DNA from 4 places in the Rhizobium sp. 01N424 genome. Region 4 is predicted to be linked to each of the others. Evidence: predicted binding sites of a transcription regulator. Region 4 holds the regulator's gene; each other region holds the start of a gene.

Region 1 (3,894 bases), on a different contig from region 4:
CCACTAGGCTTCGTCAGGATCCGTTAAAATTTTAGCGGCTGCTTGAACGCCTCTCTTACGACTTGTCTGTTATTCCGCGAACATTGGGGTAGCAAACGGGGTGTTTCATGGCCTGGAAGCTTATGCTTGCAAGTGCGGTCGCAATGGCTGCGCGCACGGTGCCGTATGCCGTGGCGATGCCGCGCGGCAAATCCTTCATCGCGCATTCGAGCGACCATCTGCCGATGAAGTCGACTCCGATTAACCCGGACTGGGTGGTCAGCGGTGACCCGCAGGCCCGCACCGCCGAGCATTCACGCGGCCACGACGAAGCTTCGCTGACAGCGATCTGGGATTGCACCGCCGGTGAGTTCCGCTGGTTCTTCGGCTGGGACGAGACCGTGATGATCATCGAGGGAGAGGTCCATATCACCGCTGAAGACGGCACCGAACGCACACTCCGCGCCGGCGACGTCGCCTTCTTCGCCGGCGGCACCTGGGCCAGCTGGCGGGTCGATAATTACGTTCGCAAGGTTGCCTTCCTGCGCAAGCCCTTCCCGAAGCCGGTGGCGCTCGCCTACCGCCTCCGCAACATGCTGCGCAACACCGGACAGCAGGGCCTCGCGGCCTGAATAAACCTTAATTGCGATATCACGAAGCCATTGATTGGCCGTTGCGTTCAGCCGTCTTGCGACCTACATCTGTCCGGCATTCAGTGAGGGACGGAAATGGCCAAGATCAAGAACGTAGCGGTCCAGATGGACCATGTTTCGGGCATCAACATCGCAGGCGATTCCACCTTCGCCATGAGCCTTGAGGCGCAGACCCGGGGCTACAAGCTCTTTCACTACACGCCTGATCGGCTGAGTTTCCGCGACGGCCAGGTCTTCGCCTCGGTCGAGCCTATGGTGCTGCGCGACGTCAAGGGCGACCATTTCGAGCTCGGCGCGCCTGAGCGCATCGATCTCTCGACCATGGATGTCGTCCTGCTGCGTCAGGATCCGCCCTTCGACATGGCCTACATCACCTCGACGCATCTGCTCGAGCGCATCCACCCGAAGACCCTCGTCGTCAACGATCCGGCCTGGGTACGCAATTCGCCGGAAAAGATCTTCGTCACCGAATTCGCCGATCTGATGCCGAAGACGCTGATCACCAAGGATGCCGCCGAAATCCGCCGCTTCCGCGACGAGATGGGCGATATCATCCTCAAGCCGCTCTACGGCAATGGCGGCGCCGGCGTCTTCCACTCGACCAAGGACGACCGCAACCTTTCCTCGCTGCTCGAAATGTTTGGCCAGCTCTTCCGCGAGCCCTTCATCGCCCAGCAATATCTGCCTGATGTGCGCAAGGGCGACAAGCGGATCATCCTCGTCGACGGCGAGCCTGTCGGTGCCATCAACCGCGTTCCGGCCGAGCACGACAGCCGCTCAAACATGCATGTCGGCGGTCGCGCCGAGGCGACCGAGCTGACGGCGCGCGAGAAGGAAATCTGCAAGCGTATCGGCCCAGCGCTCAAGGAGCGCGGCTTCCTGCTGGTCGGCATCGACGTCATCGGTGACTACATGACGGAGATCAACGTTACCTCTCCGACCGGATTGCGCGAGGTCGCAAAGTTCGGTGGCGCCGATATTGCCAGCCTTCTCTGGGATGCCATCGAACGCAAGCGTAGATAAAGCGGTGTTTTGTTCTCATTTTGACGGGCCGATACAACCCGCTGCAACCTGAACGCAGCGAGCGCGGGAATCTGTTCGTTTATTGTTCTTGTTTTATTCTGTTTTCCATGCCAGATTGCAATTGACGGCCATGATGGGTCGTAAAACGCGATGTAGTTGGTTGCGGGGGCAGGGGCATGGTCGCGCGCGTCAGTACGGTTGCATTTCAGGGCATTGAAGGTGTGCCGGTCGAAGTCCAGGTGATGGTCGCTCCGGGCAAGGTCGGCATGCAGATCGTCGGTCTTCCCGACAAGGCCGTAGCGGAAAGCCGCGAGCGGGTTCAGGCCGCCCTTCATGCGTCGGGGCTGGCGCTTCCGGCCAAGCGGGTCACCGTCAATCTGGCGCCTGCCGATCTTCCAAAGGAAGGCTCGCATTTCGATCTGCCGATCGCGCTTGGCCTAATGGCGGCGCTCGGCGCCATTCCTGGCGACGCGCTCGCGGATTATGTCGTGCTCGGCGAACTCAATCTGGATGGCACGATTGCTCCCGTTGCCGGCGCGCTTCCGGCGGCGATCGGAGCCAACGGCCTTGGCAAAGGCCTGATCTGCCCGGCCGACAGCGGCCCGGAAGCTGCCTGGGCCGGGACCGGCCTTGATATTCTGGCGCCGAGAAGCCTGATCGCTCTTGCCAATCATTTCCGCGGTACGCAGGTGCTGTCGCGCCCCGAACCGTCGATCCGCGCCAACGCCGCCAACCTGCCCGATCTCGCCGATATCAAGGGGCAGGAAAGCGCCAAGCGCGCGCTCGAGGTCGCAGCGGCTGGAAATCATAATTTGCTGATGGTCGGCCCGCCCGGTTCGGGCAAATCGATGCTCGCGGCGCGCCTGCCGTCGATCCTGCCGCCGCTTTCGGCCGCCGAGCTGCTTGAAGTCTCGATGATCCACTCGATCGCCGGGCAGCTCTCCGGCGGCAAGCTTTCCGATCGCCGTCCATTCCGCACCCCGCACCACTCAGCGACCATGGCCGCGATGGTCGGCGGCGGTTTGCGGGCAAGGCCCGGCGAGGCGTCGCTTGCCCATCATGGCGTGCTCTTTCTCGATGAGTTTCCGGAATTCTCGCCGCAGGCGCTCGATGCATTGCGTCAGCCGCTGGAGACCGGCGAATGCATCATCGCCCGCGCCAATCACCGGGTCTCCTATCCGGCCAGTATCCAGCTGGTCGCCGCCATGAACCCCTGCCGCTGCGGCATGGCCGGAGAGCCCGGCCACAGTTGCGCCCGTGGCCCTCGCTGCCAGTCCGACTATCAGGGGCGGATCTCCGGCCCGCTGATGGATCGCATCGATATCCGCATCGACGTACCGGCCGTCTCCGCCACCGACCTGATCCGGCCGATGCCGGCTGAGGCGAGCAGCACGGTGGCGGCCCGCGTCGCGCGGGCGCGAGACTTGCAGGCCGACCGGTTCATCGCGGCAGGCCTCGGCGGCATCGTCACCAACGCGCGCTGCTCGACGGCGCTCATCGAGAAGTACGCCGAGCCGGATGCCGGCGGCTTGCAGCTGTTGCGGGATGCGGCCGAGAAGATGCGCTTCTCCGCCCGCGGCTATCATCGCGTTCTGAAAGTCGCGCGCACGCTGGCCGATCTCGATGGAAAGACAACGGTTGGCCGTATCCATCTGGCTGAAGCGATCTCCTATAGGATCGCAGGCGAGCGGTTGACCGCGGCAGCATGATAGGGAAGCGAATAGTGAGTAGCGAATAGCGAATAGAAAAAGAAAGCTTGCTGAGCACTTAGGGCCGAGCAAGCTTCGCTATTCGCTATTCGCTATTCGCTATTCGCTATTCGCTATTCGCTATTCGCTATTCGCTATTCGCTGATCAGCTCCCGAGCCCATCAAACAGCGCCGTCGAAAGATAGCGCTCGGCAAAGGACGGGATGATCACCACGATAGTCTTGCCGGCGTTTTCCTCGCGGCTGCCGACCTTGATCGCGGCGGCAAGCGCCGCACCGGACGAGATGCCGACCGGCACGCCTTCGAGCCTGGCGACCAGACGGGCGGTTTCCATGGCCAATGCGCTATTGATGGTGACGACCTCGTCGTAGATCTTGGTGTCGAGAATGGCGGGCGCAAAGCCGGCGCCGATGCCCTGGATCTTGTGCGGTCCGGGCTGGCCGCCCGAAAGCACGGGCGATTCTTCCGGCTCGACAGCGATGACCTTGATGCCGGGCTTCTTCGACTTCAGCACCTGTCCAGCGCCGGTA
Region 2 (3,894 bases), on a different contig from region 4:
TCGCCAGATCGCCATTGCCGGCAGCATGCATGCGCGCAGCGCGCGCTTCGAATTCCAGAGCAAGCGCCTTTTGTGAAGCAGCCTGTACGGCCTTGGCGTCCGGTCCATCCGTTCCACCGATGGGCGTGAAGCGGAAACCGCTCAACTGACCCACATGATGTCCCTCCACGAAGACATCACCATTCACACTGATTTCAGCTTCCAGCATCGCATTCTCTCTCAGGCGCTTCATGAGCACAGATGTCCTGCGATCAACAAAGCGTTTCGTCAACCTTTCATGTAACGCATCGGACAATCGATCTTCGATTTCCCGCGTCTTTTCCTGCCAGTGTGTCGGATCGGCAAGCCAACCGGGCCGGTTCGACACATAGGTCCAGGTTCTTATCTGCGCGATTCGCGCCGAAAGCGTGTCGATTTCACCGTCCGTCCGGTCCGCACGATGCACCTGCTCCGCGAGGAAATCTTCGTTCACCGTGCCACGGCGGACGAGATCAGAAAAGAGGGTCGAGATCAGATCGGCATGCTGGGCCGGTGCAATACGCCGGTAATCGGGCAGCGCACAAGCTTCCCAGAGCTTTTCAACCCTTTCCGGCTTGGTCGCAAGATCAATAATTTCCGGATATCGTGAAAGATGTTCCAGCGCCTGCTGATCGACCGAAGGCAGGGATCGCGTCAGCCCCTGGACGCTCGGCGGCTTTTCCAGGCTTGCGCGCAGCGATTGTATCGAGGCGAAGTCGAATTCCTTGGTCCGCCATTGGAGAACCTTGACGTTGTCGAACTCGTGCGCCTCGATCCGCTGCACCAGTTCATCATCAAAAGGTGCGACCTGCCCGGTGACGCCGAAGGTGCCATCGCGCACATGGCGGCCGGCACGCCCGGCGATCTGGCCAAGTTCTGCGGGATTGAGATTGCGGAACTGGTAGCCGTCGAATTTCCGGTCTTGCGCGAAGGCGACATGATCGACGTCGAGATTGAGCCCCATGCCGATCGCATCGGTGGCGACCAGATATTCGACATCGCCCGCCTGATAGAGCGCCACTTGCGCATTGCGCGTCCGCGGGCTGAGCGCGCCAAGAACGACGGCCGCACCACCGCGTTGGCGCCGGATCAGTTCGGCGATCGCGTAAACTTCGTCAGCCGAGAAGGCGACGATCGCCGAGCGCTGCGGCAGCCGGGTAATCTTCTTCTGCCCGGCATAGAGCAGCTGCGACAGTCTCGGCCTCTCGATGACGGTAATTCCGGGCAGTAGCTGCTGGAGAATGGGGCGCATCGTGCCGGCGCCGAGCAGCAGCGTCTCGTCGCGGCCGCGCAGATGCAGGATGCGATCGGTGAAGATGTGCCCGCGCTCGAGATCTCCGGCGAGCTGCACTTCGTCGATCGCGACGAAGGCCGCCTTGGTTTCGCGCGGCATCGCCTCGACGGTGCAGACCGAAAAGCGCGCATTGGGCGGAGAAATCTTTTCCTCGCCCGTGACCAGCGCGACATTGTGCACACCGACCTTCTCGACGACCCGGCTATAGACCTCTCGCGCCAGAAGGCGCAGCGGCAGCCCGATCACGCCGGTGCCATGCGCGACCATGCGCTCGATGGCGTAATGCGTCTTGCCGGTATTGGTCGGCCCGAGCACCGCGGTCACACCGCGTCCACTCAGTATCATCGGCTGCGAATTCAGTGTCATGGTCCATGCAAGTGAGGCGGGGAGCCCCAGGGTCAAGTCAGCAGACAACACATGGACAGGGCAACCGGCAAACGCAAGAGCCGGATGATGCGAATGCGCTGCTAATTTGATTCAACAAGCGGCGCTAAGCCTCTGTTTTGAGATTCGGAACAGCTTGAGAACGAATCAGCGACGAATCGCAGACTCGCGGTGATTCAGCTTTTGTTCACGGCTAAGTATTGGTTTTGAATCAGCTTTTCCCACTAGATGCTGAATCACCGGAATCCGGCAATTTGCAGCAGGCGGCCTTGGACGGCCTCTTTTCATCTAGCGTCAACCGCAAAGACGGAAAACCCCGAAAACCACAGAATTAACCTTCGGGTCAAAGCCGGAACGAATCACAGACGAATCGCCGACAGCCGCAAATTCCGCTTTTGTTCGCCACTGCATATTGATGAACTGCGCGAACGGGCGCTATATGCAGCCTCCTTGATTGCAGGATCAGCATTGAAAATCGGGCGCCATTAACACTTTCCGCCCTGAGTTTGATGTTTCGTTAAAATTTTCTGCGGAACAGCGGAACCTTTTTGAGCCTGACGCGTTTATACCGTCCGGTAGAATATAAGTTCCGGCACCATCAAGAAAACTCCATCCTGAAATTGCACGCACATAAGTTTAGCCGGGAACAAAAACCCGGCTACCGTGTTTATTGTCCATTCGTAACTCGCGGTGAGTTGAAGGACAGAAAACATGCTCAGTACGATACTTCTTATTATCCTTATTCTGCTTTTGATCGGCGCTCTGCCGAATTGGGGTTACAGCCGCGCTTGGGGCTATGGACCTTCTGGCGGTTTGGGGCTAGTTCTCGTCATTATCATTATCCTTGTCCTGATGGGCCGCATCTAAAGGCCATGTAACTGGGGAGTTGTAAGTCATGATGAAGAAGGTTGTTCTCGTTGCAGCACTCGTGGGTGCGCTTGCATCGTGCACGGCAACTGAGCAGGGCACCGCAATCGGCGCTGGCTCTGGCGCCCTTATTGGCGGTGCGGTTTCCAACAGCTGGGGCGGCGCAGCCGTCGGCGCCGTTGCAGGCGGCCTGGTTGGCGCTGCAGTCGGTAACTCGGTCGATCAGCGCAATGGCCGCTATTCGGGCCAGCGCGTCTATCGTGACCGCTACGGTTGCTACGTCGCCTACTCGAACGGCTCAACGCGCCGCGTTCGCTGCTAACAATAGACTGATATTTTGAAAACGGGCGCCTTGGCGCCCGTTTTTGTTTCAACCGTTTGCGCTAGATCCCGGTGAGTGAACTCCCGGAACCTCGGCGCTTCTAGACGAAAAACTGTCCGCCATTCGCCGTCAGCGTCGAGCCGGTGATGAACCCGGCGTCATCCGAGGCCAGGAATACCACACAGCGCGCGATCTCTTCAGGCTCGCCAAGACGGCCAACCGGGATCTGCGGGATGATCCGCTCGTTCAACACCTTTTCCGGAACCGCAAGAACCATCTCCGTGCCGATATAACCGGGGCAGACGGCGTTGACCGTGATGTTCTTCGCCGCACCCTCTTGCGCCAGCGCCTTGGTGAAGCCGAGATCGCCGGCCTTGGCAGCGGAATAGTTGACCTGCCCCATCTGGCCTTTCTGGCCATTGATCGACGAGATATTGACGATACGGCCGAAGCTGCGGTCACGCATGCCGCCCCAGACCTGATGGGTCATGTTAAAGAGGCCGGTGAGGTTGGTGTTGACGACCTCATGCCACTGCTGCGGGGTCATCTTGTGAAACATCGCGTCGCGGGTGATACCGGCGTTGTTGATCAGCACGTCGATGGGGCCGAGCTCGGCCTCCACTTTGGCGATGCCCTCGCCGCAAGCGGCATAGTCGGAAACATCCCACTTGAAGACCGGGACGCCGGTGAGGTCGTGAAAGGCCTTGGCCTTCTCGTCGTTGCCGGCGTAGTTCGCCGCCACCTTGTAACCGGCGTTCTTGAGCGCCACCGAAATTGCTGCACCGATGCCACGTGTGCCACCGGTGACCAAAGCCACTCTGCTCATGTTTCGCTCCCCTTGTTATCGCCTTCGATCACGTCATTAAGACATTGATCGCATGCTATTTAAAGTGCTTCTAGGCACATCGCGACGCCCATGCCGCCGCCGATGCAGAGTGTTGCCAATCCCTTCTTCGCGCCGCGGCGCTTCATTTCGAAAACCAGCGTATTCAGAACGCGGGCACCGGAC
Region 3 (3,894 bases), on a different contig from region 4:
AGAAACTTCCGCCGCCCGTTCATCGAGATACCGCTGCCGACCTCCTTGAACCGCACGAAGGCGGTCATCTTGTGCGCGTCGCGGCGCACGCTCTTTTCCAAAAGGCGGGCTCGCGACACATCCTCGTCGGAAACGATATCAAGCAGCTTTTTGTCGGATTGCAGCCGCCAGAGCAGCCGGTAGAGCAGCGAGAAGCGCACCGGATCGCAATGGCAGATGACCGCGGATGCCAGATCGATGAAGGCCTGCGGCACCGTCATCGGCTTGCCACCGGCAGGCTGCGGCGGCAGCACGTCTTCCTCCCAGAACAGCTGCTTGTCGCCGCCCCTCTCCCGCCACTCAATATCCTCGGGTGGAATGCCTGCCAGTGCCAGCGACCGGGCGGCATCGCGCCACTCGAAAAAATCACCCTTGCCCTGCAGCGCCACCTTCAGCATCAGAGCAACTGCAGCTGTTCGGGTTTCGGTTCGAACATGGCGCGCAGATCCGGCCGCTCGATCAGCCGCCTCGGCGTCCATCCCTCGGCCGTCACGAAGGCCTGCACCTTCTTGATCGACACGCCGAGCCGCGACAAATCCTCGATGCGAAGCCTGCGGAAACGGCGGCCGGAGAGAATGCCCTTCACCGCCTTGGTGCCGAGCCCCGGCACGCGCATCAGCACCTCCTTGGCGGCCCGGTTGATATCGACAGGAAACTGCTCGCGGTGGCCAAGCGCCCAGGCAAGCTTCGGATCGAGATCGAGATCCAGCATACCGCCCTCCTGCGTGGCAGTGATCTCGTCGATCCCGAAACCGTAGAAGCGATAGAGCCAATCGGCCTGGTAGAGCCGGTGCTCGCGCATCAGCGGCGGCTTGATCAGCGGCAGGTTCTTCGATGAATCCGGGATCGGGCTGAAGGCGGAATAATAGACGCGGCGAAGCCCGTAGCTGCCGTAGAGCCGGGCGCTGGTGCCGAGAATCGTCGCATCGCTGGCGCCATCGGCGCCGACGATCATCTGCGTGCTCTGGCCGGCCGGCACGAAGCGCTTGCGCCGCTTCGTCTGCAGCGTCGGCTCGCCGGCTTCCTCGATCTTCAGCCGGAGATCGCCCATCGAGCGGCGGATGCCGGACGGCTTCTTTTCCGGGGCCAGACGGGTGATGCCGCTATCGGTCGGCAGCTCGATATTGAGCGACAGACGGTCGGCGTAAAGCCCCGCCTCCTCGATGAGCTTCGCAGACGCCTCCGGAATGGATTTCAGATGGATGTAGCCGCGGAAATTATGGGTGACGCGCAGCTCCCGCACCACCCGCACCATCTCCTCCATCGTGTGATCGGATGAGCGGATGATCCCCGACGACAGGAACAGGCCCTCGATATAATTGCGCCGGTAGAATTCCAGCGTCAGCCAGACCACCTCCTCAGGTGTGAAGCGCGCGCGCTCGACATTGCTGGACGAGCGGTTGATGCAGAAGGCGCAGTCATAGATGCAGAAATTGGTGAGCAGGATCTTCAAGAGCGAGATACAGCGTCCGTCAGGCGCATAGGCGTGGCAGATACCGGACCCCTCCGTCGAACCCAGGCCACCGCTCGCCCCCGAATCGCGCTTCGTGGTGCCACTGGAAGCGCAGGAGGCATCGTATTTCGCGGCATCCGAAAGGATCGCCAGTCTTTCTTTTAGCGTCTTCTTCATCGTTTTGTTCACTATATGTTCCATAGCTAAAAGTCAAGCGAACCACGGGCATTTGCCGGAAACGGCTGCGAATACAGCGCTAGGTTGGAGATCCCGATACGAATTTTATGGCAATCGGCATTTGCGATCTGCTATAAGCAAAGCAACTAGGATGGTTTGCACGGTTCCGAAGTTCTCTTCGGGACCTGTTTTCTTTTGTGTCTGTGCCTACCGGAAGACACGAAGATCAAAGGACGGGAAAATGGTAGATAAGGTACCGATGACGCAGGGTGGTTTCGTCAAGCTGCAGGAAGAACTGCGCTGGCGCCAGCAGGAAGAGCGTCCCCGCATCATCGAAGCGATCGCCGAAGCGCGTGCTCATGGCGACCTGTCGGAAAATGCCGAATATCACGCCGCCAAGGAAGCCCAGAGCCATAACGAAGGCCGTATCGGCGAGCTCGAGGACCTGACGGCACGCGCCGAAGTCATCGATCTCTCCAAGATGTCAGGCGACAAGATCAAGTTCGGCGCCAAGGTAAAGCTCGTCGATGAGGACACCGAGGAAGAAAAGACCTACCAGATCGTCGGCGATCAGGAAGCCGACGTGAAGGCTGGCCGCATCTCTATCTCCTCGCCCATCGCCCGCGCGCTGATTGGCAAGGAAGTCGGCGATTCCATCGAGGTCAACGCGCCAGGCGGCTCGAAGGCTTACGAAATCCTCCAGGTCTCCTGGGGCTGATCTTCCGTGGCCGCAGATCGCGACCCCGCCATCATCGATATCCGTGACGTCGAGATCATCGCGCCGAACTTCAAGCGGCGCCTGTCCGGCGTCACGTCGACGATCATTCAGTTGATTCCCGTGCAGCGGGCGCTCGGCCAGAAGATCGCCGCCCTCGGCCCCGGCCTGCCCGCAAGCCTGCCGCATATCCGCTTCCGCGACCTCGTCCATCTCTGGACGCCGCCAGCAGGCAGGAAACACCGCGTCTGGCACGCGCGGCGCAATGTCGAGATGCTGCCGGCGATCATCATGCGCGATCTCTTGCGCATGAAGCTGAAGATCGTCTTCACCTCGGCTTCCCAGCGCAAGCATACCGGCTGGACCAAATGGCTGATCTCGAAGATGGACGCGGTGATCGCCACCAGCGGCAAGACCTCGGCCTATCTGGAAGTCGCGAACACCGTCATCCTTCACGGCATCGACACTGCCCGCTTCTCTCCGCCTGCTGACAAGGCGGCGGCAAAGGCAGCCGTCGGCCTCGACCCCACGAAGAAGATTGCCGGCTGCTTCGGCCGTGTGCGGCATCAGAAAGGCACCGACCTCTTCGTCGACACCATGATCCGCCTCCTCCCGGAGCGCCCCGACTGGATCGCCATCATCGCCGGCCGCGCCACCGCCAAGCATATCGATTTCGAAAACAGCCTGAAAACCCGCGTCACCGCAGCAGGCCTTACAGACCGCATCCTTTTCGTCGGCGAGCACACCGATATCAACGAGTGGTACCGCGCCCTCGACCTCTTCATCGCCCCCCAGCGCTGGGAAGGCTTTGGTCTGACGCCGCTGGAAGCAATGGCATCGGGCGTGCCTGTCATCGCCACGGATGTCGGGGCGTTTCCGGAGCTGCTGGTGAATAGCGGCGATGGCCCGGAGGCCATGATTGCACGCGACAGCCTCGAGGCGATGGCAAGCGCGGCAGCGCTCTACATGCATGATATGCCGCTGCGCGAAACGCTGGCCCAAAAAGGGCTTTCCCACGTTCTTGAAGATTTCCAGATCGACATGGAAGCCAAGCGCATCGCCGCCGTCTACCGCTCCGTTTGACGCAAATTACTGGCCGCGCTTGAAAAACTCGAATCGGCGCGGTAGACCGCCCAGAGCACGGCTTAGCGTCTGAATTCGCGAACGATACGCATCATTCACTATGTTCGACGGCCAAATCATCCTTCTGCGCGGAAGCCCAGGCATAGCGTGAATCATACGGCAGGCCGCATTCAGACAGTGCGGAAATCGGCGAGAAATTCAGTACTTCAGTCCCTTGAGCGATACAGACGCCGACCCCAAGCACGACGTGGGCGAGAATACGCCGTTTCGCATGCGCTATTCCTGACTTCGCGATGCTACCAATTCTCTCGTAGAAGCGCGGCCCGTTCGCATTGGAAATATCGACGCCAAAGAACCCGATGGTCGCCGGTTTGCAGTAAGCGGCAAACTGAAACGCGCTAACTGCCACCGAACCACCTTGAAAGAC
Region 4 (3,894 bases):
CGGTCCGTCGGACGGCGCGTTGTCCGGGTCTTCGTGCGTTTCGACGAAGACACCCGCGACACCGACGGCAACGGCGGCACGCGCCAGGGTCTCGACGAATTCGCGCTGGCCGCCGCTCGAACCGCCCTGCCCGCCCGGCTGCTGCACGGAATGCGTGGCGTCGAAGATAACGGGAGCGCCAAGTGCAGCCATGATTGGCAGCGAGCGCATGTCCGATACCAGTGTGTTGTACCCGAAGGAGGCACCGCGTTCGCAGAGCAGGATGTTCGGATTGCCGCTGGCATTCAGCTTGGCGAGGACATTCTTCATGTCCCAGGGCGCCAGGAACTGGCCCTTCTTGACGTTGACGATCCGGCCGGTCTTGGCGGCAGCAACGAGAAGGTCCGTCTGGCGGCTGAGGAAGGCCGGGATCTGCAGGATGTCGGCGACGGTTGCCACCTGCTCGCACTGCTCTTCCGTGTGGATATCGGTCAGAACAGGAAAGCCGAATTCCTTCTTCAGATCGGAGAAGACTTCGAGCGCCTTTTCAAGACCGATGCCGCGCTCGGCAGAAAGCGATGTGCGGTTCGCCTTGTCGAAAGACGACTTATAGACGAGGCCGATACCGAGCGACTTGCAGAGTTCGCTCAGAACACCGGCGACCATGAAAGCATGGTCGCGGCTTTCCATCTGGCAGGGACCGGCGATCAGCGACAGCTTGCCCGTATTCGAAAAAGTAACGCGTCCAGCACCCTCGCCGGCGACGACTTCTGCATTGGTATTTGTCATTGGGTCTCCTCGAAGGCAAAGATTGCGCCTTGTCCCGGCGCCGGCTTCACCAGCAGACGATTGTTCATACTGACATGGGTGATCCCGTTAGCAGCCAAATGCGCCGCTGTCACGGCCAGATCACCGACCGAAAACACGATTGCGCGCGCCCTGAGGCCGTTATCGGTGACAAGTGGCTCGGCATCGAAATAGGCCTCCATGCCCTCGCTCGAGAAGATGGAAAGTCTCCCGTTCGGCAATTCGAAGTATAGGCCGAGTGCCGCCTCCTTAGGCTCCACTCCACCGCTGGCCGTCTCCAGAAATTCGGCGAAGGCCTGCGGATCCTCAGCGCTCAGGGCAATCTCGCTGATGCCGGTGACGCCGTTTGCATGGGTTTCCAGTGCCTTGCGATCGGCCGGAAAGGCGTTGATCCGCTGGCAGGCGAAGAAGAAGACATCGGGTGCCCGGAGATCGGCGGCAAAGGCGAGCTTGAAGGCGCCTGTCGCCTGTGTTCCGTCGGGCATGACGATCGGCCGCGAGAATTCGACCATATCACCGCCGCTCAGCTGTGCGCCGTCATAGGAAGCCTTGTCCGCATCGGCATCATCGGTGCCGAAGACAACAGCCGAAAAGCCGTCATCGCCGCAGCGGAAGCGGAAGGCCTGATCGCGGGCGACGAAGCTGTTGCCCTTCGCGACGGCCGCGTCGCACTCCGCCTGGTTGGCGACACCGAGCGGTTCGAGATAGGTCCTGTCGGCAAGGAAGACGCAGGCATTCTCCGTTCCGAACGGATGACGGCCATCGGCCGCGACGGTGAAACCGAGACGGCCGAGTCGCTCGCGGGCAACATCTATATGGGTGACGGGCAGTACCAGATGATCGAGCGGATGCGTCATGGCGGTTCCCTCCGGTGAAGCCGGCAGAGATTTGCACTCCCTGCCCGGCAAAGCGCAAGCGTGGATCACCAATCCGGCAAATAAACTTTCAAAAACGACGAAAAATCATCGGAAGTTTTACCAATATTTAGGCACTTGCGGAACACATATGGAACATATAGTGTCCGTTCTGGCTTTGTTTCACGAATCTGGGGAAAGACTTCGATGCTGACGCGCAAACAACAGGAGCTTCTCCTCTTCATTCACGAGCGGATGAAAGAGTCCGGCGTACCGCCGTCCTTCGACGAAATGAAGGACGCGCTCGACCTGGCTTCCAAGTCGGGCATCCATCGCCTGATCACCGCGTTGGAAGAGCGCGGTTTCATTCGCCGCCTACCGAACAGGGCGCGCGCACTCGAGGTCATCAAGCTTCCGGAAGCCTACAGCCCGAGCATTCAGCCGCGCCGCGGATTCTCGCCGAGCGTCATCGAAGGCAGCCTCGGCAAGCCGCAGCCGGTCGCGCCGCCGAAGCCGGCGAACGAGGACAATCACACGTCGATCTCCGTGCCGGTCATGGGCCGGATCGCAGCCGGTGTGCCGATTTCGGCGATCCAGCAGAACACCCACGACATTACAGTTCCCGCCGACATGCTCGGAAACGGTGAGCACTATGCTCTTGAGGTCAAGGGCGACTCCATGATCGAGGCCGGCATCTTCGACGGCGACACGGTCATCATCCGCAACACCAATACCGCCAATGCCGGTGATATCGTCGTTGCGCTCGTCGATGACGAAGAGGCAACACTGAAGCGCTTCCGCCGCAAGGGCGCGTCCATTGCGCTCGAGGCCGCCAACCCGGCTTACGAAACCCGCATTTTTGGACCTGACCGCGTCAAGGTTCAGGGTAAGCTCGTCGGCCTTATCCGCCGCTATCACTGAGCGGTTCGCTTTCACCAAAAGCTCCACTGCGCCAGTCATAGGCGCGGTGGCGGGTCCAGGGACGATCGAGACCCTCGAATGATGTGGTGATTTCGGCGATCCCATTGGGGAAACGAAGCTCGACAGCGCCTGTCTTCCGCAGTGTCTCCCCGGTGAAAAGCAGGGCGCCTGAGCGGCAGGTATCGAAGCGCAGGCGAACCGGTGTGACGACGATATCGGATATGTCGCAGGCTGGGCCAAGGAACGCCGCATTCTCGATCACGGTCAGGATCGAACCGTTGTCGAGCTTCGCTGTACACCAGGCCTTTTTCACGCATGAGAAGCGCTCGCCCGTCGCACTGGCCTTGATCGCGTTCATGGTGTCGTTCTGCTGTGCCTCCGTCAGTTTCAGCCTTTCACCGCGCGGTGCGGTGGGAATATCCGGGAGCGCCGGGAACGCCGGTGACAGATGCTTATCGATCACCAGAGCGCGCCTCCATTGATCAAAGATGAAGCCCGGTGGCCGCTCGCGATTGGTGGCGAGGCCGTTGTCGCTGACGATGCCCGCCATGCTCCCGTCCTCGGCAATCACGATTTTCGGCGGCGGAGGACCTCCCAACATCGCGGCGGCTGTCGTCGATGCCATCAAGATCGCGGTGCCGAGATGGCGCATGCGGCTGCGCAGCAAAGTCAGCAGCAGGAAACCTGTCACCGCCGCGGGAAAGTACCAAGACGCCAGGCGCCCGACGCCGATATCGCCGCCCCATGAGGCAACCGTCCTGGCGATGGCGATCACCAGATCGAGCCCGAAACCCGTCACCTGCCACGCCCATGCATCGAGACCGAAGGGCATCAGCAGCATGGCAATGAGGCCGAACGGCATGATGATGAAGGAGATAATCGGCATTGCGGCGAGATTGGCTGGCAGGCCATAGGCCGTCAGCCGGTGGAAGTGCTCGACCGAGAACAATGCAGTCGAGAAGCCGCCGATGACGGAGGTCAGCAGGATGCCGCCGAAGAACGCGGCGGCGGAAGACAGCATCCTGACGGCGCGAAACTTTGCGAAGGGCCGGTCGCGCACCGGCCTCTCCTTCCAGAGCGCATAGCCCGCGACGAGGGCCAGTGTCGCGGCGAAGGACATCTGGAAGCTTGGCCCCATGATCTCCGAGGGTGAGAGGATAATGATCACCAGCGCCGACAGGGCGACGTTGCGCAGACTGATCGACGGCCGGTCGAAGAAGACCGCCGCCAGCATGATCGCCATCATGATGAAGGCGCGTTCGGCAGAGACAGCGAAGCCCGAGATCAGAAAATAGGCGGTGACGGCGGCAAGCGCACCGGCTGCGGCGATCTT

The links. Region 4 encodes LexA, which represses DNA repair genes until DNA is damaged. Its sites were predicted from a motif close to TGTTCNNNNTGTGTTCNG; they were not measured.
Region 1: a site for LexA is predicted at 1,728-1,745, ahead of AC1DNK_RS01140 (YifB family Mg chelatase-like AAA ATPase). Genes of this name have one in related genera too.
Region 2: a site for LexA is predicted at 1,824-1,841, ahead of AC1DNK_RS11380 (helicase-related protein). Genes of this name have one in related genera too.
Region 3: a site for LexA is predicted at 1,675-1,692, ahead of AC1DNK_RS07445 (putative DNA modification/repair radical SAM protein). Genes of this name have one in related genera too.

What each region holds. Positions count from the first base shown of each region.
Region 1 is NZ_JBFTRK010000001.1:208,736-212,629, forward strand. It holds gene AC1DNK_RS01125 (ABC transporter ATP-binding protein) at 1-7, shown strand, start outside; gene AC1DNK_RS01130 (cupin domain-containing protein) at 108-611, shown strand; gene gshB (glutathione synthase) at 708-1,655, shown strand; gene AC1DNK_RS01140 (YifB family Mg chelatase-like AAA ATPase) at 1,832-3,364, shown strand; gene cysK (cysteine synthase A) at 3,510-3,894, opposite strand, start outside.
Region 2 is NZ_JBFTRK010000003.1:185,106-188,999, reverse strand. It holds gene AC1DNK_RS11380 (helicase-related protein) at 1-1,678, opposite strand, end outside; gene AC1DNK_RS11375 (DUF3309 family protein) at 2,408-2,563, shown strand; gene AC1DNK_RS11370 (YMGG-like glycine zipper-containing protein) at 2,592-2,885, shown strand; gene phbB (beta-ketoacyl-ACP reductase) at 2,986-3,711, opposite strand; gene AC1DNK_RS11360 (acetyl-CoA C-acetyltransferase) at 3,771-3,894, opposite strand, start outside.
Region 3 is NZ_JBFTRK010000002.1:355,692-359,585, forward strand. It holds gene AC1DNK_RS07440 (UdgX family uracil-DNA binding protein) at 1-437, opposite strand, end outside; gene AC1DNK_RS07445 (putative DNA modification/repair radical SAM protein) at 437-1,669, opposite strand; gene greA (transcription elongation factor GreA) at 1,911-2,387, shown strand; gene AC1DNK_RS07455 (glycosyltransferase family 4 protein) at 2,418-3,467, shown strand; gene AC1DNK_RS07460 (glycosyl transferase) at 3,559-3,894, opposite strand, start outside.
Region 4 is NZ_JBFTRK010000007.1:95,299-99,192, forward strand. It holds gene kdsA (3-deoxy-8-phosphooctulonate synthase) at 1-768, opposite strand, end outside; gene AC1DNK_RS18335 (VOC family protein) at 765-1,643, opposite strand; gene lexA (transcriptional repressor LexA) at 1,848-2,561, shown strand; gene AC1DNK_RS18345 (ComEC/Rec2 family competence protein) at 2,542-3,894, opposite strand, start outside.